3 regions of the Exiguobacterium sp. UBA1053 genome follow, and region 1 is predicted to be linked to each of the others. Evidence: a T-box and tRNA genes for the amino acid it is inferred to sense, from the RefSeq annotation. Region 1 holds a T-box; the other regions hold tRNA genes.
The links. A T-box is a leader RNA that pairs with one kind of tRNA and senses whether it is charged. The one in region 1 lies ahead of argS (arginine--tRNA ligase), so its partner is inferred to be a tRNA-Arg.
Positions count from the first base shown of each region.

Region 2: it encodes a tRNA-Arg, which carries the amino acid that the T-box ahead of argS (arginine--tRNA ligase) is inferred to sense. The anticodon was not compared.
Region 3: it encodes a tRNA-Arg, which carries the amino acid that the T-box ahead of argS (arginine--tRNA ligase) is inferred to sense. The anticodon was not compared.

Region 1 covers NZ_DCDO01000011.1:55,996-66,358, reverse strand. The annotation lists gene B3G15_RS07230 (alanine/glycine:cation symporter family protein) at 1-491, shown strand, start outside; gene B3G15_RS07225 (sulfite exporter TauE/SafE family protein) at 547-1,404, opposite strand; gene B3G15_RS07220 (solute symporter family protein) at 1,519-3,075, opposite strand; gene B3G15_RS07215 (DUF485 domain-containing protein) at 3,072-3,398, opposite strand; gene B3G15_RS07210 (TVP38/TMEM64 family protein) at 3,662-4,309, opposite strand; gene B3G15_RS07205 (rhodanese-related sulfurtransferase) at 4,548-5,462, shown strand; gene B3G15_RS07200 (alpha/beta hydrolase) at 5,521-6,303, opposite strand; gene B3G15_RS07195 (GGDEF domain-containing protein) at 6,319-7,995, opposite strand; T-box leader at 8,125-8,343, shown strand; gene argS (arginine--tRNA ligase) at 8,404-10,086, shown strand; gene B3G15_RS07185 (hypothetical protein) at 10,117-10,363, shown strand, end outside.
Region 2 covers NZ_DCDO01000013.1:728,019-738,381, reverse strand. The annotation lists gene B3G15_RS11495 (acyltransferase) at 1-180, shown strand, start outside; gene kapB (sporulation phosphorelay system protein KapB) at 211-591, shown strand; gene B3G15_RS11485 (tetratricopeptide repeat protein) at 688-2,172, shown strand; gene trxB (thioredoxin-disulfide reductase) at 2,234-3,196, shown strand; gene rapZ (RNase adapter RapZ) at 3,308-4,177, shown strand; gene B3G15_RS11470 (gluconeogenesis factor YvcK family protein) at 4,177-5,175, shown strand; gene whiA (DNA-binding protein WhiA) at 5,172-6,128, shown strand; gene B3G15_RS11460 (hypothetical protein) at 6,211-6,447, shown strand; partial or broken gene clpP (ATP-dependent Clp endopeptidase proteolytic subunit ClpP) at 6,561-7,145, opposite strand; tRNA gene B3G15_RS11450 (tRNA-Arg) at 7,328-7,403, opposite strand; gene B3G15_RS11445 (RNA polymerase subunit sigma-54) at 7,558-8,700, shown strand; gene B3G15_RS11440 (glutaredoxin family protein) at 8,691-8,951, shown strand; gene B3G15_RS11435 (sugar-binding transcriptional regulator) at 9,067-10,095, shown strand; gene gap (type I glyceraldehyde-3-phosphate dehydrogenase) at 10,149-10,363, shown strand, end outside.
Region 3 covers NZ_DCDO01000013.1:469,565-479,927, forward strand. The annotation lists gene lon (endopeptidase La) at 1-1,431, opposite strand, end outside; gene clpX (ATP-dependent protease ATP-binding subunit ClpX) at 1,501-2,766, opposite strand; gene tig (trigger factor) at 3,001-4,293, opposite strand; gene B3G15_RS10155 (hypothetical protein) at 4,404-5,387, opposite strand; gene B3G15_RS10160 (hypothetical protein) at 5,416-5,940, opposite strand; tRNA gene B3G15_RS10165 (tRNA-Arg) at 6,043-6,116, opposite strand; gene B3G15_RS10170 (metallophosphoesterase family protein) at 6,190-6,699, opposite strand; gene B3G15_RS10175 (XTP/dITP diphosphatase) at 6,705-7,298, opposite strand; gene rph (ribonuclease PH) at 7,295-8,050, opposite strand; gene racE (glutamate racemase) at 8,051-8,857, opposite strand; gene B3G15_RS10190 (phosphocarrier protein HPr) at 8,944-9,207, opposite strand; gene B3G15_RS10195 (acyl-CoA thioesterase) at 9,273-9,728, opposite strand; gene sdhB (succinate dehydrogenase iron-sulfur subunit) at 9,785-10,363, opposite strand, start outside.

The DNA of each region.
Region 1 (10,363 bases):
TGATTTCGATGACGAGTACCTTTATCGTGACCTTGATCGTTTGTACGATGACGGCACTCGTCCTTCTGACGACAGGCTTTTGGGATCCGTCAGGCGGGCTACATTCAGGTATGACGCATGATGCGAATCTTTCCGGGGCAGCACTGACAGCAACCGCCTTTGCGAGTGTTCTAGGATCATTTGGAGAATGGACGGTCGCTTTCTCCGTCTTCTTCTTCGGTTATTCAACGATCATTGGTTGGTATGTCTATGGAGAGAAGTGCTTGGAGTACTTGAGCGGTACGACACGCTTCAACGAAGGATACCGCGTGTTCTTTGCGCTCGCAGCCTGTTATGGTGCGGTCGCGCAATTAGAACCGTTGTGGCTGGTCGCAGATATTGCAAATGGATTAATGATGATTCCGAACTTGATTGGAATGTTGTTCTTGTCGCACTTAGTCATTGAACAAACGAGAGACTATGAACGAGCCGGTCACAAACGAGTGGCTTAACGGAAAAAAGCGGTGATGCCTGATAGGGGCATCACCGCTTTTCTGATGAGACGATTTATCCATTCGTTCGACGACGGCTGTAGATGAGGAGTGTCAGTAAGAAAATCAAACTAAGCGCAACGAGAACGGAGAGTGAAGCGACGTTCCAGCCGATGACCTCGAGTAACACACTGACCGCAACCGTCAAATAGAAGATACCGAGGTACTTTTTGACGAACGGACTTTCGAAATGCGTCAACTGCTTCGCGCCAATCGGTGCTCCGAGCAAGGCGCCGACGATTAGCATGATCCCGACGAGGATATCGATATTCGTACTCGCGACCGTATAGTTGACGAGTCCCGATAGAACGATCAGTAACGCGGAAGCAATACTCGTTCCGACCGCACGTTTCAACTCATAGCCAACGATCCCGACGAGTAACGGTGTGATGATGAATCCACCGCTGACACCGAGGAGCGAAGAGATGAATCCAGCGAACAGACCAGTGAAGGCAAGGGCAAGATATCGATTTTTCCAACCCGTCTGTTCACCGGTCGTTGCTTTCGGACGTAAGAACTTATTCGCGAAGTAGAGTAAGAGTCCGATATAAACGATTGAGATGACGAGATGGGCACCGTTGACTTCCTCTAAACGAAGGACGAGTGGTGTCGCGATCGTCGAACCGATGATTCCAACGCCCCCGACGACAAGACTATCGCGCCAGACGACATTTTTAAGGCGTAAGTGAGAAATCGTACCTGAAACCGTTGATCCGAGAGTCAACATGAGACTGGTCGCGATCGCAACGCTTGGAGCATATCCTAAAATGAGTAGTAGAGGCGTCAAGATGATACCGCCACCGATTCCGAAAAAGCCGGAGATGATTCCAATGAAAAATCCGAGGATTAAGAAATAATAAAAAGCGAGATCCATGTACAGTCTTCCTTTCTTTTTCTTCTCTATTCTTCACTTAGTATGGCAATGAACGAGAAGAATGTAAAAGGGGACGGCTCCTTCAAGGGGGTTGAAGGAGCCGTTAAGGGGAACTTATTCTTTTGACGCGGCGACTTCTGCAGCAGCATCGATACCGGTATTGGCCTTGACTATGATACGTTCGAAGTTACCGGCAACTTCGTTCGATTTCGTCAACAGTGTCCCGACGATGGCTCCGAGGAAGCCAAGTGGGATGGAGACGATTCCTGGATTCGTCAGCGGGAAGAGGGCTTCCCCGACGAACAAGGCTGAACCGTCGACTGCCCAAAGGTTTGGACTGAGTGCGACGAGAATCAGTGAAGAGAATAACCCGACGACCATACCAGTGACAGCTCCGCCAGTATTGAAACGGCGCCAGAAGATCGTCAAGAGAATGACTGGCAAGTTAGCACTTGCCGCGACAGCAAAGGCAAGCGAAACGAGAAACGCGACGTTCATCGTTTGTGCGAACAATGCCAGTACCATCGAAATCAAGGCGACGGCGATGGAAGCGAGTCGTGCGGCCGTCATCTGTTCTTTTTCCGTTGCTTGTCCTTTACGTAGAATATGACTATAGAAGTCATGGGCAAAGGCGGATGCTGCGGATAAGACGAGTCCTGCAACAACGGCGAGGATCGTCGCAAAGGCGACTGCAGCGACGAACGCGAAGAGTAAATCGCCACCGAGTGCTTGGGCGAGAAGTGGTGCCGCCATGTTACCAGCAGCATTGGCAGCGATGATATCTTCAGAACCGACGAAAGCAGCGGCACCAAAGCCGAGGAAGATCGTCAAGATATAAAAGGCACCGATGATCCACGTCGCATATACGACGGATTTACGAGCAGTCGGAGCATCCTTAACAGTAAAGAAACGAATCAAGATATGTGGTAATCCAGCCGTTCCGAGAACGAGTGCGAGATTCAATGAAATCGTATCGAGCGGTAACTTGAACTTGTTTCCGGGATTCAAGAATGAATCACCGAGCGGTGTCGCTTGTTTGACTTCTGCAAACATCTTGAAGATCGAAAAATCGAACTTGGCGAATACCATGAAAGAAATGACAGCTGTTCCTGCCATCAAGAGGATCGCTTTGATGATTTGGACCCATGAGGTCGCTGTCATACCACCGAAGACGACGTAGACGGTCATCAAGATACCAACGATGATGACACTTGTCGTGTAAGGAATTCCTAATAACAATTCAATCAAGGCACCCGCACCGACGAGTTGGGCAATCATATAGAAAATCGAGATCGCGATCGAGTTCATGGCAGCGACTCCGCGAACTTTTGATGCGTTAAAACGAGCAGCGATCATATCCGCCATCGTATATTTCCCGAGGTTCCGAAGTGGTTCGGCAACGAGATACAAAACAACGAGATAGGCAACGAGGAAGCCGATCGAGTAGAAGAATCCGTCGAATCCAGCTAAGGCGATCATCCCGGCAATTCCGAGGAACGAGGCAGCGGACATATAGTCGCCGGCAATCGCCATCCCGTTTTGCGCACCAGTGAGTCCGCCATCCGCTGTATAAAAATCGTTAGCTGTTTTTGTTTTACGAGCAGCAAAGTATGTAATGACGAGCGTCAAACCGACGATCGCCGCAAATAAAGCAACGGCAGTATAATTCATTTCGACTCCTCCTTGATCTGTTCGACGAGTCGATCAAAGGCATGTGCTTTTTTGCTGTACATCATGCAGAACGTCCACGTCATGATGAACTGAGCAAAAGCGAAGATCCAAGCACCTGTAATATCACCGAACACCGGCTGATTTAAAATCGTGAAGTAGCTTGTTAAAATCGGAAGCGTAAAATAAAAAATAAGACAGAAACTGATGGCTGGAAGAATGAAGCCATTCTTTTGACGCATCAATTGTTGAAAGGTAGCGCTCTCGACGATTGCTGGAGCGGATTGAGTCGCTTCATTTTTTTGAACTTCGGACACTTGATGCATGAGGACGCCTCCTTTAAGGAATGAATGTAAATTCATTATAAGGATGTCGTTTCTGGAAAAGCTATCCTAATTTTTAAGAAGAAAAGCTCATTATTATATTAATATTGGTCATACCAATTTAATGTAAGCGTTTGCAATATTGAACATTGTTTGAACGTTATTTTTATATATTAATTATGTCGGAAAATGATTCAAAAGACCTAGTACCCGGAAAATGAGAACAACTTAAAAAGCCTGCCTATGGAAGCATAGACAGGCTTGAGTCATTTTTCAGATGGACGTTCGATCTTATCTTCGATTTCCCGTAAATGATCCGCACGTTTTGAGAGCGCACGACGCTTCAGCCATTCTTCCGTACCGCGACTGACTCCCCAGATGACGAGTAAAATCAAAAATAGAAGGACAAGACGCATCGGACGTTCAAGGAACGTGGACCATTCCTTTCCGATTAGCGAGAAGATGATGACGACGATCAGACGACCGGCACCAGCAGCGATCAAATACGTCCGCAGCGATAGTTGAATCATGGCGGAAATGGACGTGATGATGAACGCAGGCATGAACGGAAGCGAGAAAAAGAATCCGAGTGAGATGGGACTCATGTGACGAACACGTTCGATCCACTGTTGTGCGGCATGGTGTTTTTCAAGCCAACGCGTAACCGGACGACGAAATAGATATCGAATACAAGCGAAGACGACGAGTGATCCAAGCATGCTCCCGACCCATGATACGAGAACACCCATACCAAAACCATAGGTTGCCGCATTCGCGGAAATGATCAGGACGAGTGGCAGGAAAGGAAATAGAGACTCAAGAAACGGGGCAATCAAACCGGTGGCAGCTCCTCCAGGTAAGTCTTGGAGAAAGAAAATCATCTGCTCGATCCAGTCACGAAGTGTATGGAGCATTCGGAATCCTCCTTGCGAGATGTACTACTGTGTTTTATTTTACATCTTTCTGATTCAGAAAGGGAATGAAATTCCTTGAAAGGGATTCAGGAATTGTAGATTGTACATTCGAAAGGGAGTTGGTATTATACTTAAATGGGTGCGTTTTGCAGGCGTTCCCAGCTAGTCAATAGCTAGACGCTTCGTTTGCCAACGTTCGTTTTACTGCAAAAAACTGACATGGGGGCTAATGAGGAATATGAAACCTTATCGCGTACTATTATTTTATAAGTATGTTCCGATCGAAAATGCGGAACAGCTAACGAAAGAGCATCTTGCTTACTGTAAAGAGCTCGGTATTAAAGGTCGGATTTTGATCGCACCAGAAGGAATCAACGGCACACTCTCTGGAACGGTCGAACAAACGGAACAATACATGAAGGACTTGACGGCAGATCCACGATTCGCTGACATCGAATTTAAAATCGATGAAGTCGAAGGGCACGCCTTCAAAAAGACGTTCGTCCGTTACAAAAAAGAACTCGTCACATGGCGTTTTGAGGATGAATTCAACGTACCAGAAGAACACGCTGCGTATCTTGAACCAGCAGAGTGGAAAGAAATGATGAAACAAGATGATGTCGTCATTCTCGATGTACGCAACAACTATGAATACGACCTCGGACACTTCAAGAATGCTGTAAAAGTCGATGTCGAGGCTTCACGGGAATTCCCGGAGTGGCTTGACGAAAACGAGCATTTGTTTGAAGGAAAAAAGGTTCTCACATACTGTACGGGTGGTGTTCGTTGTGAAAAATTCACGGCGTACTTCCGTAAACGGCAACAGAGTGATGATATCTTCCACCTAAAAGGCGGAGTCGTCATGTATGGAAAAGATGAACAGACGCAAGGAGAAGACTGGGAAGGCGAACTATACGTCTTTGATGAGCGTGTACAAGTTCCTGTCAATGCCGTCAATCCTTCTGTCGTCTCAGAATGTTACTACTGTGGAAAACCGGAGACGCGCTACGTTAATTGTGCAAACCCGGAATGCAATCGACAGCACTTCTGCTGTGAAGAATGCGAACCAAAAGTCATGCGTTCGTGTTCCGATGAATGCCGGGAGCATCCGCGCAACCGTTATGAAAAAGAGCAACAAGAAGAATTAGTATAAGGCACGCGTAAAAAGCCGGAGGATTTCTTTAGTAGAAATCGCCCGGCTTTTTGTGTATTCACGAGGAAGGAAACAAGTAACGCAAAACATCCGGTAAACGCTCGGCCCAGGCCGTTTCATGATGAATCGCTTCCGGGATGATCGTATAGCGACTTTGAGTAAGTTTCTGTTCGACCGCACGTGCTAAGACGTCATTTGTGTGTAAATAATCCGTTTCGGTCATCGGACCACTCACTTCTTTTGTCCCGACATCCATATAACAGCGATGGGCAGTAGACAGCGATGGACTGCGCTCGATGAATTCAAGGAGTGAGGAGAAGTTTGCCCATCCGGCAGTCGACAGGGCAGCGACACGCGTGATGACTTCCGGATACGCGAACAATCCATAGAGCGAGATGACGCCACCCATCGAGCTGCCAATCATCGTCGTATCGTCAGGGCGTGTCGCGTAGTTGGTATCAATGTATGGTTTTAGCTCGCGGATGATCCAGTCCATGTAGACCTTACCGTTTCCCCCGATCGACGACCGATGTGAAGGATAGGCAGTCCGCATCAATAAAGCTTCATCACTCCAAGGAGCGTAGTCGTCGTAACGGTCCATGCCGTCTTCTGGACTGTCGATCGCGACGACCATTGCTGGAATCTGTGTTTGTTGTAGCGCAAGATGAATCTCCCAGCCTTTTCCGAACGAGGCGGTTTCTCCACTGAAGACGTTTTGTCCATCGTGCATATAAATCACCGGTAACGCTTCAGAAGGATCTAAATGGGGCGGACGATGAATCCGAATCGTCCGGTGAGCTTGTGATGTCGGTAGCGTCATTTCAATTTCCGTAATCGACAATAGAGTCACGACCTTTCAAAGATTTGCGTAATGCGCGGTACAATTGCGTCCGTTGTGTTTTCCGCCGACATAGAGTGCATGGTCGGCTTGACGGAGTGATTCTTCGAACGTTCGTTGATATCTTTCCTCCACTGTATCAATTCCGAGGCTGACCGTTAAGGACAGTCGGTGACCATCGACGAGGAAGGGACGATCCATGACCGCATGGCGGACCGTCTCGGCAATCTGGATAGCAGCCTCTTGACTACCATTTCGCAACAGAAGCACGAATTCCTCCCCGCCATAACGAGCAGCAAAGACATCATCATATTGCAATTGAATCGCCTGGATACGTCGACCGAGTTCACGAAGGACGAGATCGCCCACTTTATGACCGTACGTATCATTGACACGTTTGAAATGATCGATATCGAACAGGATCACGGAGAGCGGATAGCAGTCAGCGGCAAATTCCTGCCGACCGTGTTCATAAAAAGCACGACTATTCGGTAATTCGGTCAAGGCATCGGTCCGACTTTCCGTATAGAGTTGGACCGTTTCACGTGAGCGTTCTAAGACGCGACAAAAGATACGGAGCAAACGAGATAATTCGTCGGCATTTGTCGCATCATAGGCGTCTGCGACTTGATGGAATAGGATGATCGAAACATCGACCTCTCCGCTCGTAATCGAAGGAATCGCTAGCATCGAGTGACGATCGACAGGCAATCCGATCTGAATATCGTTTCCCCAGTCACAACGAAGACCATAGATGATTGGGGTATGCAAATCGTCGGCTGACAAGGAATGAAACAGTGGTAACACGTCGATTGGTTGTTTCGTCCGGATGTTATAGATGACTTGTTTCCGCTGTTGTTGAATCGAGATCCAACCTTCAGAAAACGGCAACAGATGTGGTAAATCGAGGAGCAACGAATCGATCGTCTCGCGCTCGAAGCGAGAAATCAACAAGTGTTCCTTCGCATCATCAAATCGCTTGGCATTATCGTTTGCTTCAAGGGAGTCACCACGCTCTTGCAACAGACGTTTGAACAAAAAGAGAATCAAAGCGGAAACTGTAGCCGCGACGAGCGGACTTTCATCGTAGAACCAGATTCCAAGTAAAGCACTTAACATGCTGATTCCGTAGACGAGGGACTGAAGCTTTACGAGACGTTGCCAATCGTATTTCAAGTAGAGGAAGCGATTGACGAATAGACATTGGAAGTAAGAGACAAGGAAGACGGTGATCAAAAAGCCGATGAAAGGAATCAAGGCTTTCGTATACGTAAAGTTTGAGCCGATTGGTCCGCTGAGCGCATAATACGCAAAGACCGGAAGCGAGATGTAGATTAAATCGAACAAGGCGTTGATCGGGTAGAGATAAACGAAACGTTTCCAACGAATCGCTTTTCGATGAGACATGAATTGAAAGACGAGAATACCGACTTGGCTTAAAATCAAGGCGTACGTTAAACCGTAATTGAGGAATAAAAATAAGATGATGCCTTCTTGGAATGTATAGTAAATGCCACCACGACGGACATTATCGAACTGAAACAGGAGCACAAGTCCGAATAAATAAAGAGTGTTGACGATGGAGACGGAAGGATGGAAGGTTGGTGGATGAACGATGCCGATCACTAATAATGTCAAGGCGACGAGACCGAAGACGATCCAGCTCGTCCGGGCTACATGTTGGTAGTAGCGCATGAAACATCCCTCCCCCTGAGAAGTATCTTTTATTCCTATACCCGAATTGTGGAAATTTTGATAAGAAATTTACCAAAAAAATAAGGTTGAGAGAAAAGAAAGAATTGCGTATAATGTGAAAGATATCGAATACAGTCGATGATGAAGAGAGTAACGGTTGATATTCGTCAACTAGCGAATCAGGGAATGGTGGAAGCCTGAGGACGAACCGGTCGTGAAGCGCACTTCTGAGACGCTGCCCGATTCCTGATGGAAAAGGCGTAGCCGGGGGAACCCCGTTATCCCCGAACAAGGTGGGTGTCGAAATGACACCAAGAAGAGTGGTACCGCGGTCATTCCGTCTCTTTGCGCGTGGCGCAAGGGGCGTTTTTTATTGCCAAAAAATCAGTGAAGCAGGAGGAAATAAAGATGAGTTATAAAGCGCAGTATGCAGAAGTATTACATCAAGTCATGGAAGGTGCCTTATCGGTTGAACAAATCGAACAACTGATCGAGCAACCGAAACATGAAGATCATGGAGATCTGGCATTCCCATGTTTCATGCTCGCGAAAGCATTCCGTAAAGCACCGAACATGATTGCTTCGGAGCTCGCAGAAAAAATCGACGCGCCGTTGTTCTCGAACGTTCAAGCTGTTGGTCCTTACATCAACGTCTTCTTGAACCGGGAAGTCGTCTCGCAAGAAATCGTCAACCAAGTCCTGACGGAGCAAGAGGCGTTCGGATCAAGTGAAGCGAATGGAAAAACGATCGTCACTGATTTTTCATCACCAAACATCGCGAAACCATTCTCGATGGGGCACTTGCGTTCGACGGTCATCGGGAACGCGCTCAACCAAATCTCACGTAAAAAAGGGTATGACGTCGTCGGTGTCAACCACTTAGGGGACTGGGGAACACAGTTCGGGAAATTGATGGTGGCCTACACGATGTGGGGTGAGGAAGAAGCGGTCCGTGCAGAACCAATCAAGGAATTGTTGAAATTATACGTCCGGTTCCACGAAGAAGCGGAAACAAATCCGGCACTTGAGGACGAAGGACGTCTCTGGTTCAAAAAACTCGAACAAGGTGATGAGCAGGCGACGACGCTTTGGACGTGGTTCCGTGAAGTCTCACTCGTTGAGTTCAACCGTGTCTATGAGATGCTCGGTGTTAAATTCGATAGTTTGAACGGAGAAGCCTTCTACAACGATAAGATGCAACACGTCATCGATTTGCTCGAAGAAAAAGATCTCCTCGTCGAATCAGAAGGGGCAATGGTCGTCGACCTCGAAGCAGAAGGTATGCCACCTGCCTTGATTAAAAAGAAAGATGGCGCAACGCTTTATGCGACACGTGACTTAGCAGCTGCTGTCTATCGTCTCGAAACGTACCGCTTTGAGCAAGCGTTCTACGTCGTCGGTGGGGAACAAGCGCTTCACTTCAAGCAATTGTTCGCAGTCTTGAAGAAACTTGGATTTGAGAACGTCGACGGAATGCACCATGTGCCGTTCGGTCTGATCATGAAGGACGGAAAGAAAATGTCGACGCGTAAAGGTCGGATCGTCTTACTTGAAGAAGTACTACAAGAAGCGATCGACGTCGCGAAGCAAAACATCGCGGAAAAAAATCCGAACTTAGCGAATGCCGAAGCAACGGCTCGTCAAGTCGGTGTCGGCGCCGTCATCTTCCACGACTTGAAGAACGAACGGATGAACAACATCGAGTTCGATCTTGAGCAGATGTTGAAATTCGAAGGCGAAACAGGACCGTATGTCCAGTACACGAATGCCCGTGCGCACTCGTTGCTCCGTAAAGGTGGCTATGATGGCACACCATTCGCTGGTAGTGCCGATGATCATGCATGGGGTGTCGTCTCGATGCTGAACCAATTCTCGACGGTCATCGATCGCGCGTTCACACGTCGTGAGCCATCAATCATCAGCCGTTACGTCTTAGATCTTGCACAAAGCTTCAATAAATACTACGGACACGTCCGTGTTCTCGAAGATGACGCAGCAAAACAATCGCGTCTTGCACTCGTCAAGTCGGTCACGATCGTCTTGACAGAGGGTCTTCGTTTGCTTGGTGTCGGCGCTCCAGAAGAAATGTAAGACCAATCCACGAATAAGAAGAGGTAGATTATGAAGACTGAGACGAAAGAACGATTACAGCAAGCTGCTTCACAGATGAAGCAGGAGCCTTTGGCAGAAACGGTCGCCTTCATGGCTGATTTTCACGGGAAAGTCGCTGCTTGGTTACCGGGAGAGTCTGTCGATTTCGTTCACGATTTCGTGACGGCACCGGAAGCCGATTTGATTGCTCCGATTGAAGGAGACGCATTACGGACGAAAGACAATTTTGAATTCTTCATGCGTAAGAAACAGACAC
Region 2 (10,363 bases), on a different contig from region 1:
GAGTATCGTTTAGGTGACGTCGTCATCGGAAGTAACGTCTTGATCGGGGCGAACGTGACGATCCTACCGGGCGTAACGATTGGAGATGGTGCCGTCGTTGGTGCCGGATCAGTCGTTCACCGAGACATTGCACCGAATGAACGCGTCTCAAGTCAGCCGCTTCGCCGGCACGAAATGTGACAAAACTGTGAGAAGGAAGAAGGAAAAAAGATGACGCACATCCGCTTTACGTATAAGACAGGAAAGTATTTCGGAAGATTATTCGCCGAACGTCCACAAGGTCTCGTCGTTGAGGTGTTGGCTGTTGAGAAGCATCCCGTTCAAGGAGATCTTCACCAACCGAACCAAGTCGATGTCCCGCTCTTCCATATCCGGACCGCCTTGCATAAGCACGAAAAGATCACGGTTTCGCCCGCAGTCGTTTATGCGTATGACGGAGAGATTCCGGATTATGCGACGAGCTTACGGCAGGCATATGACAAGGACGTGGCACGTCTTGAAGGACTGAATCCAGAGACGGATGCTTTTGTACGAAAATGCTTAGAGAATTACAAAGAACTGGAATCGATTTATGCGAAACGCTGGGGATGAACTCCGGCGTTTTTTTCTGTTGCATGCCTCCTAGAGATAGGGTATTCTTGTGTCTGCAACTACGAAACCAGTTTACTATTTATGGGGGCTTGAATCATGATGGAATTAACCAAATACAAAGCAGACCCCTTTGCGATAACAGCGCGCCAAGCGGAACTTTTTTATTTCCGCGGACGGAAGGCGCACCGGGAAGGGCGACTGGACGAAGCCGTCTATCATTTAGATGAGGCGACGACACTTCAGCCAGCGGACATCCGTTATTTGCTCCGTTATGCCCGTGTCTTATTCGAGACAGGAGAAATCAATCATGCGAATGATGTCTTGAAACAAGTACGCGCACTCGACGCATCAAATACGGAAGCACTCTTTTATTTAGCGAATAACTACGCACACGTCTCACTTTACGAAGAAGCGCGACAACATGCGATGGAATATTTAGAGCAAGCACCAAACGGCAAACACGCGGAGGCATCGGCCGCACTCGTGGAACTGATTGATCTCGAACAAGAGATGGAAGACGACGAAGAGGACGAATTGATTCGTCTGCACGGTCAGGCACAACGCCAGATCGATAAAGGCATGCTGTTCGCGGCACAGGAGACGCTGACTGGACTGATTGCCCAGTACCCGACGTTCTGGCCTGCCTACAACAACCTTGCGATCGTCGAGTTCTATTTAGGAGAGAACGATCAGGCATTCGCTTCCCTCGAACGGGTCCTTGAAGGGAATCCGGGGAATTTGCATGCCCTCTGTAACACGCTCGTCTTGCTACACGAGATGGGACAGGACGAAGAGGCGCACCGTCTCTCTCGTCAGCTCGAACACGTCCGTTCCGTGCACCTTGAGACACGTTATAAGGTCGCGTCGACATTAGCGATCATCGGACGATACGATATCGCCTATGAAGAGTTGAAGTTGCTTGAGCGTCGCGGTTACCGGGGAGACCCACTCTTTGGTCACTGGTTATCAATCTCTGCCTATAAAACAGGACACGTCGAAGAAGCAGCCGCTTTCTTGAAGTCGGACGAAGCACGAGCGTTAAAGGAAGAGACGGATACGTATGACATCCGCCACAACCTGCAGTTTCGCTCGGCACTCATCCAAGCGCTGAAGACGGAAGATGATGTCTCGCGGATTTTCACGGCACTTCTCCTTGGCAAACTGAACGATGCTGAAGCACGGCTTGCATTGTCGATGATGCCAGAAGTGACAGACCAGGAAGACGTCCTGTTACTGACGGAACAGATTGTCATCGAGATGGAAGGACGGACTGATGTCGTGGATGAACGCATTCACCGGGCATTGCAGACGATCCGTCTTGCGGAACGATTCGTTTCAGACGAAGAACGGATGAGTCTCGAAGGGGATTTTTATGAACGCTTCGCACAGCTCGTCTTAAGTGGGGAATCGTTCGATTCAATCGAAGCATCCGCGGCATCACTGCTTTATCTGTTCCATGATTTACGGGACGGAATGCTGATCGAAGAATGTGCATCACTCGTCGATTGTTCGTTCGATCACGTCGCATCGATGATCCGGACACATGAACGGATGCTGGCACCGCTACAAGCAAAGTGTTAGACGTTTAGGGGATTCTCACCTATACTCAAATTACAACGATTACGATAAATGGGGTGGAATCATGGCGGAAACAGAACAAAAAATTTATGACGTCATCATCATCGGGGCAGGACCTGCTGGGATGACAGCCGCACTTTATGCATCACGTGCGAACCTTTCGACATTGATGATCGAACGCGGGATTCCGGGCGGTCAGATGGCGAACACAGAAGATATCGAGAACTACCCAGGATACGATAGCATCCTCGGACCCGATCTCTCGCAAAAAATGTTCGACCACTCGAAAGCATTCGGCGCAGAATATGCGTACGGAGACGTTCGAAGCATCGAAGACGGTAAAGCATACAAAACGATTCATGCACACAACAAAGATTACTACGCACGGGCGATCATCATCGCGTCTGGTGCACAATATAAAAAAATCGGCGTACCGGGTGAAGAAGAGCTCGGCGGTCGCGGTGTCTCGTACTGTGCTGTCTGTGATGGCGCGTTCTTTAAAGAAAAAGAACTCTTCGTCATCGGTGGAGGCGACTCTGCGGTGGAAGAAGGCGTCTACTTGACACGCTTCGCGAAAAAAGTCACGATCGTACACCGTCGTGACGAGCTCCGCGCTCAAAAGATTCTTCAAAAACGTGCGTTCGACAACCCGAAAATCGACTTCATCTGGAACCATACGGTTAAACAGATCAACGAACAAGATGGGAAAGTCGGCGGCATTGAGCTGATCAATACAAAAACAGCTGACGTAACGACACATCCAATCGATGGTGTCTTCATCTACATCGGGATGAACCCAATCACTGGTTACGTCCAAGATCTCGGTATCTTGAACGACCAAGGCTACGTCGTGACGAACGAAGCGATGGAAACGAACATCAAAGGGATCTTTGCTGCTGGTGACGTGCGTGAAAAAACATTGCGCCAAGTCGTTACAGCAACGAACGATGGTTCGATCGCAGCGCAAAATGCACAGCATTTCATCGAAGCGTTGCTTGAAGAATTACAAGAATCCTCACACGCATAATATCGAACCAGTTTCATTGAAGGAGACTTCAGTGAAACTGGCTCTTTTTTTATGATATACTGAGAAAGAAGTGAAAAATACACACGGAACTGTTGTCTGGAGGGCGAAAAGATGGAACAGAATCAACCGCAACTTGTCATCATCACGGGTATGAGTGGGGCTGGGAAGACTGTCGCAATGAACAGCTTTGAGGACTTAGGCTATTTTTGTGTCGACAATCTACCCCCGACGTTACTGCCGCATCTCATCGAAGTCATTGGACAAGTGCGTCCTAAAATCGCCGTTGCCATCGATACCCGCGCGCGTGATTTCATCGACAGTTTTTTTGTCGTCTATGAGGATTTAAAGAAAACCGACTTACAAATCCGGATGCTGTATCTCGATGCACGAAATGATGTCCTCGTGCGCCGTTATAAGGAATCGCGTCGTTCACACCCGCTCGCACCGACGGATTCACCGTTGATCGGGATCGAACGCGAGCGGACGTTGCTCGAAGGATTCCGTGATAAGGCACAGATGCTGATTGATACGAGTGACATCAAGCCGCTTGCACTGAAAGAACGTCTCTTGAAGGAATTCACGGAAGGCACGCGGATTCCGTTCACGGTCAACGTCATGTCGTTCGGTTTTAAACACGGCTTACCGCTTGATGCCGATCTCGTCTTTGACCTCCGGTTCTTACCGAACCCGTTCTACATTCCAGAATTGCGTCCTAAGACAGGACTCGACGAGGAAGTCGCGTCGTACGTCATGCAGTGGCCGGAAGCGAAGCTGTTCTATAAAAAACTCGTTGACTTGCTCGAGTTCCTGATTCCACAATACGAGCGGGAAGGGAAGTCCCAACTCGTCATCGCCCTCGGTTGTACAGGCGGGAAACACCGTTCGATTACGTTCGCGGAAGCGATTAGTAAAGAATTTGCGACGCAGTATCACATCGAGACGAATCACCGGGATTATGTGCATGCGAAGGAGGAGAAGTGATGAAATGGGAACGTAAAGTCGTCGCCGTCGGTGGCGGGACAGGACTCTCGACGCTTCTTCGTGGACTGAAGCATTATCCGCTCGACATCACAGCCATCGTCACGGTCGCTGATGACGGGGGCAGTTCTGGTCGTCTGCGGACGGAATTCAACATGTTGCCGCCGGGCGATATCCGAAACGTCATCGTCTCCTTATCGAAGTCGGAGACGTTGATGGACCGAATCATGCAGTACCGGTTCGAGACCGGGGAAGGACTGCATGGTCATTCGCTCGGAAACTTGATGCTGACGGCAGCGACCCAGCTCTGTAACGGTTCGTTCGTCGAAGCAATCGGCGTCATGGGACAATTGTTGAACGCAGAAGGAAAGGTATATCCGGCGACGGAACGAACGATCACGTTATGTGCTGAGTTCGAGGATGGGACGATCGTCAAAGGCGAGTCGTTGATCCCGAAGGTCGGTAAGAAGATCGAACGGATCTTCCTCGAGGAACAAGACGTCCGTCCGGTACCGGAAGCGATTCAGGCGATTCTTGATGCCGACGTCATCGTCCTCGGTCCGGGTAGTCTCTATACGAGTATCATCCCGAACGTCCTGATCGATGAGATCCGGGAAGCGATCCAACAATCACTGGCTCCGGTCGTCTATATTTGTAACGTCATGACGCAACCCGGTGAGACGACGGCGTTCACAGCCAATGAACATTTAGCAGCACTCGAGCGCTTCCTCGGACAAGGCGTCGTCGATACGATCATAGTCAATAATGAATCGATCGATGCGAGTTACCTGAAGAAATACCAGAAGGATCACGCTGACATCGTCACCTATAATGAAAAACAATTCGAGCTCGCAGGCGTTGAAGTGCTAGCAGACGATATCGTCGATTACAATCATCACTTCATCCGTCATGACTCAGATGCCGTCGCAAGCCTCGTCATGCGAAAGGTGTTGTCGATTCGACGGATGCGTCAACTCGAAGGAAAGGAGGAGCTGACATGAGCTTTGCCTCAGAAGTCAAAAAAGAATTAACGCAGATTCCGATCACCGATCATGAGATGAAGGCGGAACTCGCGGCGCTTGCCCGGATGAACGGTGCGATCTCGTTCGGTCTCGGACGTGGTCTGACACTCGATATCTCGACCGAGAATGCCTCGATTGCCCGTCGGATCTACTCGCTTTTGAAAAAAGCATACGGGGTCCATCTCGATTTGCTCGTGCGGAAAAAAATGCGTCTGAAAAAGAATAACGTCTACATCGTCCGCGTCAAACAACAGGCGGATAAGATTTTGCAAGACCTCGGAATCCTCGGAGAAGGGTTCACGATGATTCGTTCAATCAGTGACACGATCCTCAACGATGAACGAAAAGCACGGGCGTATTTACGAGGGGCGTTCCTCGCCGGGGGTTCGCTCAACAATCCGGCGACGTCGTCGTATCACTTGGAGATCTTCAGCTTATATGAAGAACACAATGCGGCGCTCCGCGGTCTATCGAACGTCTTTGATTTGAACGCGAAAGCGATTGAACGGAAAAAGGGACACATCCTCTACATCAAGGAGAGCGAGAAGATTTCCGATTTCCTCAAGCTTGTCGATGCGACACAATCGATGCTACGGTTCGAGGATGTGCGGATCTTAAAAGACATGCGTAACTCGGTCAATCGTCTCGTCAACTGTGAGACGGCAAACCTCAACAAAACGGTCGGTGCGGCATTACGCCAAGTCGAGAACATCAAGTTCCTTGAGCGAACGGTCGGGCTCGATGTCTTACCGGATAAGTTGAAGGAGATCGCGATCTTGCGCGTGACACATCAAGACGTCACGTTACAAGAGCTCGGGGAGATGGTCGAAAGCGGCTCCATCTCAAAATCAGGGATCAATCACCGGTTGCGGAAGATTGATCAAATCGCTGAAAAAGTACGGAATGGCGAGTCGATGACAGGGGCCATATAAGAGGGTCGCTTGCGGGATGAACCATAGTCTACTATAATATATAGTCGATGCAACTAAATGTTCGAATTAAGGAGTTTTTGAAATGGCTAACGAAAAGAAACGTATTTCGCTGACAGTCGATGCGAAGTTTGATGAAGTGTTAACAAAAAAAGCAAAATCAATCGGTGTACCGAAAAGCACACTCGTTGCGTTCGCAACATCTTTATTCCTGAAACAATTACAAGCAGAAGAAGAGCTTTCGCCACATGCGAACGCGATCTACTCGCTGATTCGTGAAAACCACGATATCGTTTCAGACATCACAGATTTGATCGACTGATCATCGACCTCTCGTTCTATAAGGAACGGGAGGTTTTTTTGTATGCAACGATAAACGACAAGACTTTATGGATACAAAAAAAAGTGCCTCCCGAAGGAGACACTCTGGATGACTTATGCACGTTCCATGACGCGGTCGATGAGACCGTAATCAGCAGCAGCTTGTGCTGACATGAAGTTGTCACGCTCTGTATCGCGTTCGATGACTTCAAGTGGTTGTCCTGTGTTTTCAGCCATGATTTTGTTGAGGTGCTCACGCATTTTGATGATACGCTCCGCATGGATTTTGATATCTGATGCTTGACCTTGTGTACCACCGAGTGGTTGGTGGATCATGATTTCAGCGTTTGGTAACGCGAAACGTTTTCCTTTTGCGCCTGCTTGGAGCAAGAACGCACCCATCGATGCTGCCATACCGATACAAATCGTTGAGACTTGTGGCTTGATGAAGTTCATTGTATCGTAAATCGCCATACCGGCAGTGATCGAACCACCTGGGCTGTTGATGTAAAGCGAGATTTCTTTATCTGGATCTTCTGCTGCTAAGAACAGAAGTTGGGCAACGACTGAGTTGGCGACGTTGTCGTCAATCGCGCTCCCGAGAAGAATGATGCGGTCTTTTAGCAAACGTGAGTAGATATCGTAAGCACGTTCCCCGCGGTTTGTTTGTTCGATGACTGTTGGAATTAACATAGTCTTTGCCTCCTTATAGTTGGTATGTAGCTTCCTATTCGACTTATTCTTATCATAATCCTTTGGTCAATATTGGTCAAAAGATACGATGCGACTTTTAGGTATTTTTCCATTACAAGGGCAAATGAAACATATCAATATAGAAAAAAGGCAACGCCATTGCTGGCATTGCCTTGTGGTTGAATAAATGGTACACCCGGAGAGATTCGAACTCCCGACACCTGGTACCGGAAACCAGTGCTCTATCCCCTGAGCTACGGGTGCATCTGATGTACTGAACAATTAATAGTATAGCGACATTTTTTCAGAAAAGCAATAGGGAAGGATGACTTTTCTTTTCCTGAGCGGTTCGAGAAAGGTTCAGAGCACGTTTTTCAAAACGTTTCTTCTATAATAAGAAGTGGAGGAGGGGGAATCGATGGATCAACGCCAGGAACAGACGCAACAGATGACGTTATCGGCGTCACAACAATATCAGTTACATGTACTTGAGCAACCAGCAGCTGAGCTCGAGGAGGAATGGCGACGGTTGAAACGACGGTTGCATCGTCATTACCCGAATCAGGTTTCGCTAGAGGTCGAGCAGATGGCAGGACATTTGGCATCCTATGAAGACGAGCTTCTTGCACAAATACGTTTAGAATCAGTCAGACAGGAAATAGGATATATGGCGGAACAACTCATCGTGTATTTAGAAGCGGACGGTTTATTGCGGACATCGGACGAGCAGCTCGCTGCATCCTTCTCGACCGATGTTGCAACGATTACAGAAGCACGGGCACTCTTACAACAATGTGAACCAGTCGGCATCGCTGCCCGCTCGGAGCGCGAGTGTCAATGGTTACAGGCGATCGAGCTAGACGACGCGGAATTGATCGGACTAACGGATCGATTGCGACATGAACCGGCGAGTCAGGTGTTCGCGCAGTTTAGTGAACAGGATCGAGCGCGGTTGCGAAAACGATTGACGCGGCTGAGCCGGACACCGGATCTTCCAAAAGAAGAACGATTGGTCATGGCAGAAGCACGGATTCACCTGTTAGATGGAAAACTTCAGATCGACTGGATGACACTCGACACGGATCAGACGTGGCTCGGATTAAAAGAGGCAACGCCTTTTTTGCGCGCGTACGAACGACGCCGTGTCACGATGCATGCCATCCTCTCGATCTTGCTTGAGCGACAAGAACGCTGGTTCAAGGGAGAACTGCATCTTGAGCCATTGACGAAAAAACAAGTCGCTGAGGCGACGGGACATCATCCGTCAACGATTGGTCGAGCGATTGCTGCGAAGTATGTCGAGACGGTCCATGGTCTCGTTGCTTTAGAAGACTTGTTCGTCTCACGGACGACAACCGGAGATTCGAGTTTTTTAATTAAAAGGCGGATCGCCGAATACATTCAACACAGCGATCGTCCGTTAAGTGATCAGCAATTGACGGATCGCCTGCAAGCAGACGGTCTGACAGTCGCAAGGCGGACGGTCGCGAAGTACCGGGCAGCGCTTGGTTTAACGAAAAAAACGATGCAGCAAAGGAAGGCGCAATCAGAATGGGATTAAAACGACACAGACACTTAACACTCTATTCACGTCCGGGATGTACGCTATGTGAAGAGGCCGCCATCTTACTCGACTTCGTACTCGATGAGTTTCCGGAATGGACGTTCGAGGAAGTCAACATTGATCAGGATGAAGCGCTCAGTCTACGGTTCTTATACGAGATTCCGGTCGTCATGCATGACGAGGAAATCTGGAGTTATGGCAAATTCGAGACGGAAACGATAAGAAACCGCTTACTTCAAAAAACTTGAGAAACGAGACTTGCAAGGCGAGAAACGGACTGTTATGATAACGGTGTACCAAGTGGGACACGTTATGACATGCGGGACAGAAAGCGTCCAGCTACTTGAGAGGAGAGGGAAATACATGATTCGGCAGTTAGTCCAGATCCAAAAACGAATCGTGCCTGATCTGATCGAAGAAATGCAGACACGCTACGACATCCTTCATTACGTACGACTGATGCAACCGATCGGACGACGTACGCTTGCGACAAGCCTTGGCTTGACGGAACGCGTCTTACGGCGGGAAGTCGACTTCTTGAAGCAGCAAGACCTCCTAGAGGTCGCGACGCAAGGGATGTCCTTGACGGATGAAGGACGAAACGTTCTTCGCAGCATGCACAGCATCATGGGAGAACTCGCAGGGATCTCAGACATGGCGAAAGCCTTGAAAGAGAGACTCGGAGTACGGGACGTCGTCATCGTACCGGGTGATTCCGATGAGACCTTCTGGGTACAACGAGACATGGGGCGGGCGACCGTCGCACGACTCAAACGAGAGCTTTCTTCAGACCATCACAATACGATCGCTGTCACAGGCGGTACGACGATGGCTTCCGTCGCGGCGATGATGTCGCCTGATAAGGAACACCGTCCGATGACGTTCGTTCCGGCACGCGGAGGACTGGGAGAAACGCTCGAACTACAAGCGAACACAGTATGCTCACGGATGGCGTCACGCGCTCAAAGTGATTATCATCTGCTTCACATCCCGGACATGGTCAGCACAGAGACTTTCGTCAAGATGATCGAAGAGCCGAGCATAAAAAATGTGCTTCAAATGATTAAAGGTGCTTCAATCGTGGTACATGGAATTGGTGAGGCGAAAACGATGGCAAAACGTCGTCGCGCGTCTGAAGATCTCCTGACCCGACTGGAACATGAACAGGCAGTAGCGGAAGCATTCGGATATTACTTCGACCGAGACGGGAACATCGTGCACCGGGTCAAGACGGTTGGTCTTCAACTGGCTGACTTGAAGCAAGTCGAACACGTCATCGTCGTCGCAGGTGGTCATTCGAAGGCAGAAGCGATCAACGCCTATGTCAAACAGTCGCCGGACATCATCCTGATCACGGATGAAGGCGCAGCAGCTTCGATTTTGAAAGGGTAACCCCCTTTTGAATAATAGATAACTCGCTTTACATTAAAAGGAGGAAAATTATCATGGCAGTAAAAGTTGGTATTAACGGATTTGGACGTATCGGACGTTTGGCACTTCGTCAAATTCTTCAATTCGATGGAATCGAAGTAGTCGCGATCAACGACCTTACAGACACTAAAATGCTTGCACACCTTCTCAAATATGATACGACTCAAGGTCGTTTCGACGGCGAAGTTGAAGTACACGACGGTTACTTCCTCGTCAACGGTAAAGAAAT
Region 3 (10,363 bases), on a different contig from region 1:
CAATGGTCCGGGGATATTCGAGACATCGTTCGCTGTCGCGATGAACAGAACGTTCGATAGATCGAACGGTTCTTCGATATAGTGATCAGAAAAGCTGTTGTTTTGTTCCGGATCAAGAACTTCAAGCATTGCGGACGACGGGTCACCACGGAAGTCATTTGACATCTTATCGATCTCATCGAGCAGGAAGACCGGGTTGTTCGTTCCTGCTTGTTTTAAACCACGAATGATCCGTCCTGGCATCGCACCGATATACGTCCGGCGATGTCCACGGATCTCCGCTTCGTCGCGCACGCCACCAAGTGAAACGCGGACGAACTTCCGCTCAAGTGCTGTGGCAATCGAACGGGCAAGCGACGTTTTCCCGACTCCCGGAGGACCAGATAGACAAAGAATCGGTCCACGTAATGAGTCCGTCAATTGACGAACGGCAAGATACTCAAGGATCCGTTCTTTGACCTTCTCTAGACCGTAATGGTCCTTTTCAAGCTGTTCCGAAGCAGCCGAGACGTTCAAGAAATCATCGGTTGCTTCATTCCACGGCAACGAGAAGAACCATTCGAGATAGTTGCGTATGACCCCATGTTCGGGACTCGTCGCCGGTACGACCGCTAAACGACTGATTTCCTTCTCGACGTTCGCAACCGTCGTTTCTGGTAAATCAAGCATCGCAAGCTGCTCCCGATATTTCGTCGCATCGCTTTCAACAGAAGCCGACTCGCCACCTAGTTCTTGTTGAATCGTCTTCAATTGTTCCCGCAAGTAATACTCGCGTTGCGATTGTTCAATCGTCTTCTTCGTCCGTTCACGCATCTCACGTTCAAGTTCGACGACTTCATATTCGTGTTTCATGACATCAAGCAACATCAATCCTCGTTCGACCGGATCCTGTTGTTCGAGAAACTCCTGTTTCTTCGAGATATCGATTGGTAGCTTCGACGTAATATAGTCCGTCAATGAATCGAGGCGTTCGTATGTCTCGAATCGGCGACGTTCATCCGTTCCGATTCCTTTGATCCGAGAGACGAGCTGACCGAACTGTTCTTTGATGAGACGAACGAGCGCTTCTTGTTTCGCTCCTTTGATGTCCATCTTCTCGATTGGTTCGATGACGGCTTGATAACCTTCGTCTGTCTCTTCGACGTTTTCGATCCGGACACGTTCCTTCCCGATGACTCGGACACGGACCGTATCATTCCCGAGTTCACTCATCTTCGCGATTTGAACGAGCGTACCAACTTGGTGCAGCCCGTCAACAGACGGCTCTGCCTCTGGATCACGTTGCGTGACGACGACGAGATCGATTTCGTGTTCCTTTGATGCAAGTAAGGCTTTTAAGGATACCGGACGCCCTACATCAATCGTCAATCCGATCAACGGATACGCGACGACACCGCGTAACGGTAAAAGTGGATATTGTTTTTTCTTCATTCGAATTCCTCCTAAACAAAAAGACTCGGAAAGGCGTACAAGTAGCCTCCGAGCCGATTTGTCACGGTGTTACGCCGTTTCTTTTTCTTTCCCATGTTCAATTGTACCATCTTTCAACTCAAGCGTTGGACCGCGTTTACCAGTCAACGTTTCTGCTGTAATGATGACTTTCGCGATGTCTTCACGTGATGGGATTTCGAACATGATATCAAGCATAGTTTCTTCGATGATCGAACGAAGACCACGCGCACCTGTTTTACGTTCGATTGCAAGTTTTGCAATCTCAAGAAGTGCATCTTCCGTGAAGTCGAGTTCGACATCATCGAGTTGAAGCATTTTCTTATATTGTTTCACGAGGGCGTTTTTCGGTTTCGTCAAGATTTGAACGAGTGCCTCTTCATCAAGTGGCTCGAGCGTCGCCATGACCGGCAAACGACCGATGAACTCTGGAATCAAACCGAACTTTTGAAGATCTTCTGGTAATGCAGCTGCCAGAATTTCTTTTTGTGTAAGGTTACGGTTCTCTGAATCGTTTCCGAATCCGATGACTTTTTTACCAAGACGACGTTTGATCGACTGATCGATACCATCGAATGCGCCACCGACGATAAACAAGATGTTCGTCGTATCGATTTGGATGAATTCTTGATGTGGGTGTTTTCGTCCACCTTGTGGCGGTACACTCGCAACCGTTCCTTCCAAAATCTTCAGCAAGGCTTGTTGGACACCCTCACCAGATACGTCACGTGTAATCGACGGGTTTTCTGATTTACGAGCAATCTTATCGATCTCATCAATGTAGATGATTCCTTTTTCAGCCTTCTCGACATCGTAATCCGCTGCTTGAATGAGTTTTAACAGGATATTCTCGACGTCTTCGCCGACATAACCAGCTTCCGTCAAACTTGTTGCATCTGCAATCGCAAACGGTACGTTCAAGATACGTGCCATCGTTTGGGCAAGAAGTGTTTTACCGCTACCTGTTGGTCCAATCATGACGATGTTCGATTTCGAAAGCTCGACATCATCTGCGCGACCACCAGCATTGATTCGTTTGTAGTGATTATACATCGCTACAGACAACGACTTCTTCGCTTTTTCTTGACCGATAACATAATCGTCAAGTGTCGTACGAATTTCATGCGGTTTCGGAACATTCTTTAGCTCGACTTCTTCTTCAGTGCCGAGTTCTTCCTCTACGATTTCATTGCAGAGTTCGATACACTCGTCGCAAATGTAAACGCCAGGTCCAGCAACAAGTTTGCGTACTTGTTCTTGTGTCTTTCCACAGAAAGAACATTTTAGCTGACCTTTTTCTTCGTTAAATTTAAACATAAAGGTCCACCCCTTTAACGTGGAAATTGTATGGATGCCTGTAGCATCCCGTCTCACGTTTTACTATTTATGATTGTAGCATGAACAAGGAAAGTCTTTCAAATCCTGGACGAACGATTTACAGTTTGATGTTCTGAACCAAGGATCGTTTGTCCTTGTTTGACCTATCGTACAAAAAAATCGACTCCAAGACCAGAAATTGGGCTTGAAGTCGATCGAAAACCATGAAATGGCTTATTTTGCTTTTGCGTTGTCGACGAGAACATCGATAGCTTTACGGAATTGAAGATCGCCTTTAAGCGTTTCAAGACCACCTTGTGGTGCAAGCATCGTTTCAAGTTGATCTGCAGGGATGTTGTAGAGTTCTGACATTGATTGAAGTTCAGTTTGAGTTTCCTCATCTGTTACTTCGATTTTTTCGTCAGCAACGATTTGCTTGAGGACGAGACGTGCTTTAACACGCTCTTCCGCTTGCTCTTTCATTTCAGAACGCATTGCCTCTTCTGTCGTTCCAGTCAACTGGAAGTACATGTTGAGGTCGATACCTTGTGATTGAATACGTTGTGTGAACTCTTGAACCATACGCTCGACTTCGTTTTCGACCATGACTTCTGGAAGATCAACTGTCGCGTTTTTTGTAGCCGCTTCGACTAACTCATCGCGCATTGAAGCATCAGCTTCTTGTTTGCGTGTGTTTTCGAGACGCGTACGGATTTTTGTTTTCAACTCGTCGAGTGAAGAAACTTCTTCATCCATTTCTTTTGCGAACTCATCTGTCAATTCAGGGAGCTCTTGTGCTTTGACTTCGTGGATCGTTACTTTGAATGTAACTGGTTTTCCAGCGAGTGATGCTTCGTGGTATTCCTCTGGGAATGTCACTTCAAGATCTTTTTGCTCGCCAGTTTTTAAACCGACCATTTGCTCTTCGAATCCAGGAATGAAGTTTCCAGAACCGATGACGAGTGAGTAGTTCTCAGCAGTTCCGCCGTCGAATTGGTTTTCCCCATCGAAACCTGCGAAGTCGAATACGACTGTATCGCCATTCTCGATGACGCCATCTTCTTTAACGACGAGTTCTGCACCGCGTTCTTGCAATGTTTTGAGTTCAGCGTCGACGTCTTCGTCAGTAACGTTCGTTTCAACTGCTGTGTACTCAAGACCTTTGTACTCACCGAGTGTAGCTTCTGGCTCGATGACGAACGTGATTTTGAATTCGACTGGCTTGCCTTTTTCGAGTGTTTCAACGTCGATGTTCTCAAGCGCGATTGGCTCGATTCCTGATTCGACGACTGCACCTTCGATTGTGTCCTTGTAAAGGATATCGAGTGCATCTTGGTACAGTGCTTCTTCACCGTACATTTTGTTGAACATTGCGCGTGGCATTTTTCCTTTACGGAAACCAGGTGTGTTCAAAGTCTTAACGACTTTCTTGAACGCTTGGTCTACCGCTTTATCAAATGCTTCAGCAGGCGCTTCATACGTGAGGACGCCGAGGCTACCTGATTGTTTTTCCCATTTTGCAGTCATGCTGAGTCCCTCCAAAATTGTCAATTAGCGTACATGTGTGTACAACAAGTCACATTATAGCACAATCGTTCTGACGATTACCACTGTTGAACGAATCGTTTCCAGATGTCTCAATCGAAGTAAATCTGCTCGAATGCGATGACTTCTGGATAAAGGATATGTGCCGCTCGATATAACCGCTTCGCCAGCGGACTGAGGATACGTTCCGGTTCTTCACGTTCAAATGTCAGACCTGCGAGTTCTTCGCATGCTGCGAGCCATTTCTCCATATCTGATCCGATTCGTTCTCGTTCTTCAAGATGAATCAGTTGATCCGATCGCAAGACGAGCAACGCTCGGAACGGATCCATTCGCTCTAACGTATGCATCGATGCCAGTAACGCTTGTTGCTCCTGTTGATGTACCATCAGGATTTCTTCTAAATCTTCGCGTGACGAGATCGTCCAGTCTACAGCTAAGTGTGGTACATGAATGCTTATCGGATATGACACGTGATCCAGCACGCTTCCTAATAACTGATCAATGACGAGTAGACTTTGATGTGCAGTCTTTTGCGCCTGAAGATATTTCTGGGTGATATATGCAATGAGCTCAGAGGTCCGTTCGAATTCAATACCGGTCAAATGGCGCATTTGTTCGACCCAATTCCCATGTCGTAACACATGCATCAGTTCCGTTGCTGATGTTACCTCACACTGCGCAACAGGGTTGTTTTGAACTGCCGGCTTTTGTTCGCGAACACGCATCTGTTGTTTGATTTCATCTAATCGAAGCGCGAGCCCATAAGGCAGATACGGTGACGCCGAGCGCAAAGCGAGTTTCATCGGATAACGTTCTCCGAGTTCATAAAGAAAGAGTGCGAGCACTTGCTCGACACCCTCGACTTCAAGAAATCGTTCTGCCACTGTTTCAAATCGTTCACGGTCATGCATTAAGAGTGGTTGAATGACATAGAGCCGGTGTAATACATCTTCTCCTGTCAATTGGTCAGTCTCTAATTCCATAATCAATTGTTCTTGTTTAGAAGCGGGCAAACGAAGAATCCGCGCTCGTTCTACTTCTAGTTCATGTTCCATCCAGCGCGATGTCCCCATATTCCGGCACTCCTTCATGTTCAACTTCTTATTTCGTAAATGGATCGAGTAAAGACGTCCAGTTCGTGATCGCTTCTTGAAGTTGTCCCGCCTGCTCGATTCCTAATCGATTCAACGTATCTAATGAGACGTCAGCTTCAAGTAATCGAGCGATGTCTTCCGATTGATTCACGTACTGCTCGAGTTTTGCACTTAAATTCTGCAATTCTTGCGGCGGATTTTCAAGTCCCGCTAATCGTTGATCGATTTGATCCAGTTCTTGATTGAACTGATCAATCGTTCCGTTTTCCTTCAACTTTTCGATTTGTTGATCAAGTGCTTGTTCAGGGTTCGCGGATTCACGCGCTGTCGTAGCAGCCTCATTCAAGGAAGCCGACAAATCTGACGTGACTTGGGCCGTATCTTTCGCAATGCCTTGAAGTTCTCCAGCGTAATCAACACTATTTTTTACATCGTTGACTTGTTGTTTTGCATCGTCGACTGTATTTGAAATCTCACTACATCCAGCAAGAAACGTACTTAGCACGAGGACTGCTCCAACTTTCTTCCACATTGCATTCATCCCTTTCGAGTTCATGATACCTTAATTATAATCGAAAATCGGAATAAAAAAAAGAGACCACCCTCGTAAGGGCAGTCTCTATTTTAATTATAGCGTCCCAAGAGGGATTCGAACCCCCGACCGACGGCTTAGAAGGCCGTTGCTCTATCCTGCTGAGCTATTGGGACGTGTCAACACGAATAAACTATACTAGAACAATTCTTTCGTGTCAATCACATTACAAACATTGCATTTATTTTATTACAAAAATGTTCCGTCCAGATGCAGGGCATTGACTCGATCACCGTTCACATCAAGAAAATCGACAGAATAACGGTTTTGATCCACTTCAAGAATCGCATACGTCTTGTCTGGTCGATGACGTGGCATCCGGATTGAACCTGGATTGATGAATAACACACCGTCCCGATATTCAGCCTTCGCCACATGGGAATGACCATATAAGACGATGTCCGCCTGCTTTTCCTTCGCATGATGCTGTAAGACATCTAGACTGTATTTGACGTCCTGCCGATGTCCGTGGACACAAAGGATGGTATGACCATCCATTTCCGATATGACTTCTTCCGGAAAATCGTGTCCGTAATCGCAATTCCCTCGCACAACACGATATGGATATAATGATTCGATGTCGCGCGTCAATTGGGAGTCCCCACAATGAAATGCCGCATCTACGTCTTGGTGACGTTCGAATATCGTAAGCAGTTCTTGTTCTAGTCCATGGCTATCACTAACGATCAACGCTCTCATCTTCATCACACTCCTAAGAAAGTAGTTAAGTCCTGTTCGAGCTTACGCAATGCATTGCCACGATGACTAATCATCGCTTTTTCTTCTTTCGTCAATTCAGCAGCCGTCTGTCCGCTTTCTGTGACGAACAATGGATCATAACCGAACCCGTTCGAACCCGACGCTTCAAAACCGATTCGCCCTTCCATCGTTCCACGAACCGTCAATGTCTCACCAGTTGGTTTCGCTAGCGCTAGTACACAAACGAAGCGCGCCGTCCGCTCTTCCTCCGGAACACCTTCTAACTTTTCAAGTAGTAGAGCATTGTTCGCCGCATCCGACTTTTCAAGACCCGCGAAGCGTGCTGAGTAAACGCCGGGAGCGCCGTCTAAAGCATCGACTTCAAGACCTGAATCATCAGCAAGTACCGCGTGGCCAAAGTAGGCTGCTGCCTCTGTTGCTTTTAAAAGTGCATTCTCCTCGAATGTCTCACCTGTTTCATCCGTTTCCGGAGCATCGGCGTGATCGAGTAACGACTCGACCGTATAACCGAGACGACCCAGCATGCTTTCAAGTTCCTTCACTTTACCTGCATTGTGTGTTGCGACGATGACCTTCATCTATGTTCCCCCACTTCTTCTCCTACATACCACCAAGAGACACCGAGTGCCTCACGGCCAGCATCAATCAGTTCCTTAATTCCTTTTTCCCCAAGTTCGAGCATTTCGAGCATCTCTTGACGGGAAAATGTCGACTCTTCCCCTGTCGCCTGCATTTCGACGATTTTCCCCGACGAGGTCATGACGAGATTGAAGTCGACTTCCGCCGCAGCGTCCTCTTCATAGCATAGATCGAGCAAGACATTCGACTCGACGATTCCAACCGAGATCGCTGCGATGCCCTCTTTAATCGGTGTATCTGTCAGTTTTCCCGCTTGAATCAATTGATCGACTGCTCGGACGAGTGCCAAAAAACCACCAGTGATCGATGCCGTTCGTGTGCCGCCATCTGCCTGAATAACGTCACAATCGATCCAGATCGTTCGTTCCCCGAGCTTCTCTAAATCAACGACGGCCCGAAGCGAGCGGCTGATCAGACGTTGGATTTCCATCGTCCGTCCCGTCTGCTTGCCACGGACGGCTTCTCGTGCGGTCCGCTGAGCCGTCGCACGTGGTAACATCGAATATTCCGCATTGATCCAGCCCTGGCGTTTACCGCGAAGGAACGGTGGCACCTTCTCCTCGACGGTCGCCGTACAGAGGACTTTCGTATCACCCAGTTCAATCAAGACAGAACCTTCTGCGTGTTTATTGACATCAATCGATAATTGAATAGGACGGAGATGGTCCGCCGTTCGTTGGTCTATCCGCATTTAATCTTCCTCCGTTCCAAGCACGATGCGCTCCGCATGGATGGTCTGATCGAGCCAGTCCGTCGCAATCTGATCAAATGAGCGGATATCGCCTGTCGCATAATAACGATGTTCCGGAATTTGTGTCACATCTGCTGAAATCGTATTGTAATCAAGTAGTGCTGCTACCTCGAGCGCTGTCTCGTCTCCTGAAGAGATTAGCTGGACGCCTGGTCCGATGACCCGTCCAATCACATCTGCTAGGAGCGGGTAATGAGTGCACCCGAGGATCAATGTATCCATATCGTAATTCATCAATGGTCGTAATGTATTGGCAACGACACGTTCGACGTACGCACCGTCTGTCTGCATCGACTCGACGAGCGGGACGAACGGCGGGCACGCTAACGATTCGACAACGACTTGTCCTTCGACGTGGCGTAATGCCTTCTCGTAGGAATTACTTGTAATCGTCATCTTCGTTCCAATGACACCGATTCGTTTCGTACGCGTCACCTTAACTGCCGCGCGGGCTCCAGGATCAATGACACCGATGACAGGTATATTTAAACGTTCTCGCGCTTCTTTTAAGACGACAGCCGTGGCTGTGTTACAGGCGATCACGATCAATTTCACATCTTGTTGCACGAGATAATCAATCATCTCCCACGTAAACTCACGAATCTCCTCCTCTGGACGAGGACCATACGGACACCGTAATGTATCCCCGACATAGATGATTCGCTCATGGGGCAACTGTCGCATCAATTCACGTGCGACCGTCAACCCACCGACTCCGGAATCCAGTACTCCAATCGCTCGATTCACTCTTCTCCACCTCTTTCTCTCATTCCTATGGTAACAAAAAAGGACGACGGTGCAAGACCGGCGTCCGAGAATGTACGATTACAGGATTACTGAGCAAGACCTTCGCTAGTCAGCATATCTGAAAGAGTCGTGATTGCTTCAGAAGCATCGTCACCGTTTGCAACGATTTTGATATCTGAATCTTTCGCGATTCCGAGTGAAAGAACACCCATGATTGACTTCAAGTTGACAGTCTTCCCGTTGTATTCCAAGTTGATGTCTGATTGGAATTTAGAAGCTGTGTTGACGAGCTGAGTAGCCGGACGAGCGTGAATGCCTGAATCCGCGATGACTTTGAATGTTTTTTCCATGATTAAGAAATCTCCCTTCACTAATAACGTACTAGTGAGTCGTTTTCGAATATGTGAACTCATTATCAAATGATAACGGATTCGAATCGATTCTGCAAGGAATTTTTATATGCTTCACTCCACGGGAATGCTTTCCCGGCACGGTCGATTTGTACCATCGATGTCCGTCCTGTGAACATCAGTTCACCTTGCTCATCAAATGCCGCATAGTGGACGTCACACGATGCACTACCGACATGTACCGGATACGCATAAACAGCGAGACGTGCCCGTGGGTAGACTTGACGAATGTAATTACACTGGGCATCCGCAACGACGATGATGCCGTCTTCTGCAAGCGAATATCCTGTTTCCTCTAACATCAATGTCCGAACGTCCTCAAAATAGACGAACGGTACCCGGTTATTCATATGACCATAGGCATCCGTCTCCGCAAAACGAACGGCGACATCGAGTCGTGTGCCATGTTTCATCTGTTCAAGCCATGATTCAAGTTCTGGAATATAAGCTGGTACGCGCACAATGAGTTCCTCCTGTCTGAATGAAAAAAGAAGGAGCAAGCTCCTTCTTTGATAAATCATGAACTAACGGCTTCACCTGTCCGTCCTTCGTCACTACCGAAGAACTTCTTGAATGAATGAAGTGTCGTCTGACGGTTCATCGCTGCGATCGAAGTCGTCAGCGGAATCCCTTTCGGGCAAACCTCGACACAGTTTTGAGCGTTACCGCACTGCATGATCCCGCCGTCTTCCATTAACGCTTCAAGGCGTTCTTCCTTGTGGAAGGCACCTGTTGGATGCGAGTTGAATAGACGAACTTGTGAGATCGATGCCGGTCCGATGAATGTCGAACGATCGTTGACGTTCGGACATGCCTCGAGACACACGCCACACGTCATACATTTCGATAACTCATATGCCCATTGGCGTTTATTTTCTGGCATACGCGGTCCTGGTCCTAAATCGTACGTTCCATCGATTGGGACCCATGCTTTGACCTTTTTCAACGCATCGAACATGCGTTGACGGTCGACTTGAAGGTCACGAACGATCGGGAACGTCTGCATCGGTTGCAGACGGATCGGTTGTTCGAGTTTATCGACGAGTGCCGTACACGACTGACGTGGTGTGCCGTTGATGACCATCGAACAAGCGCC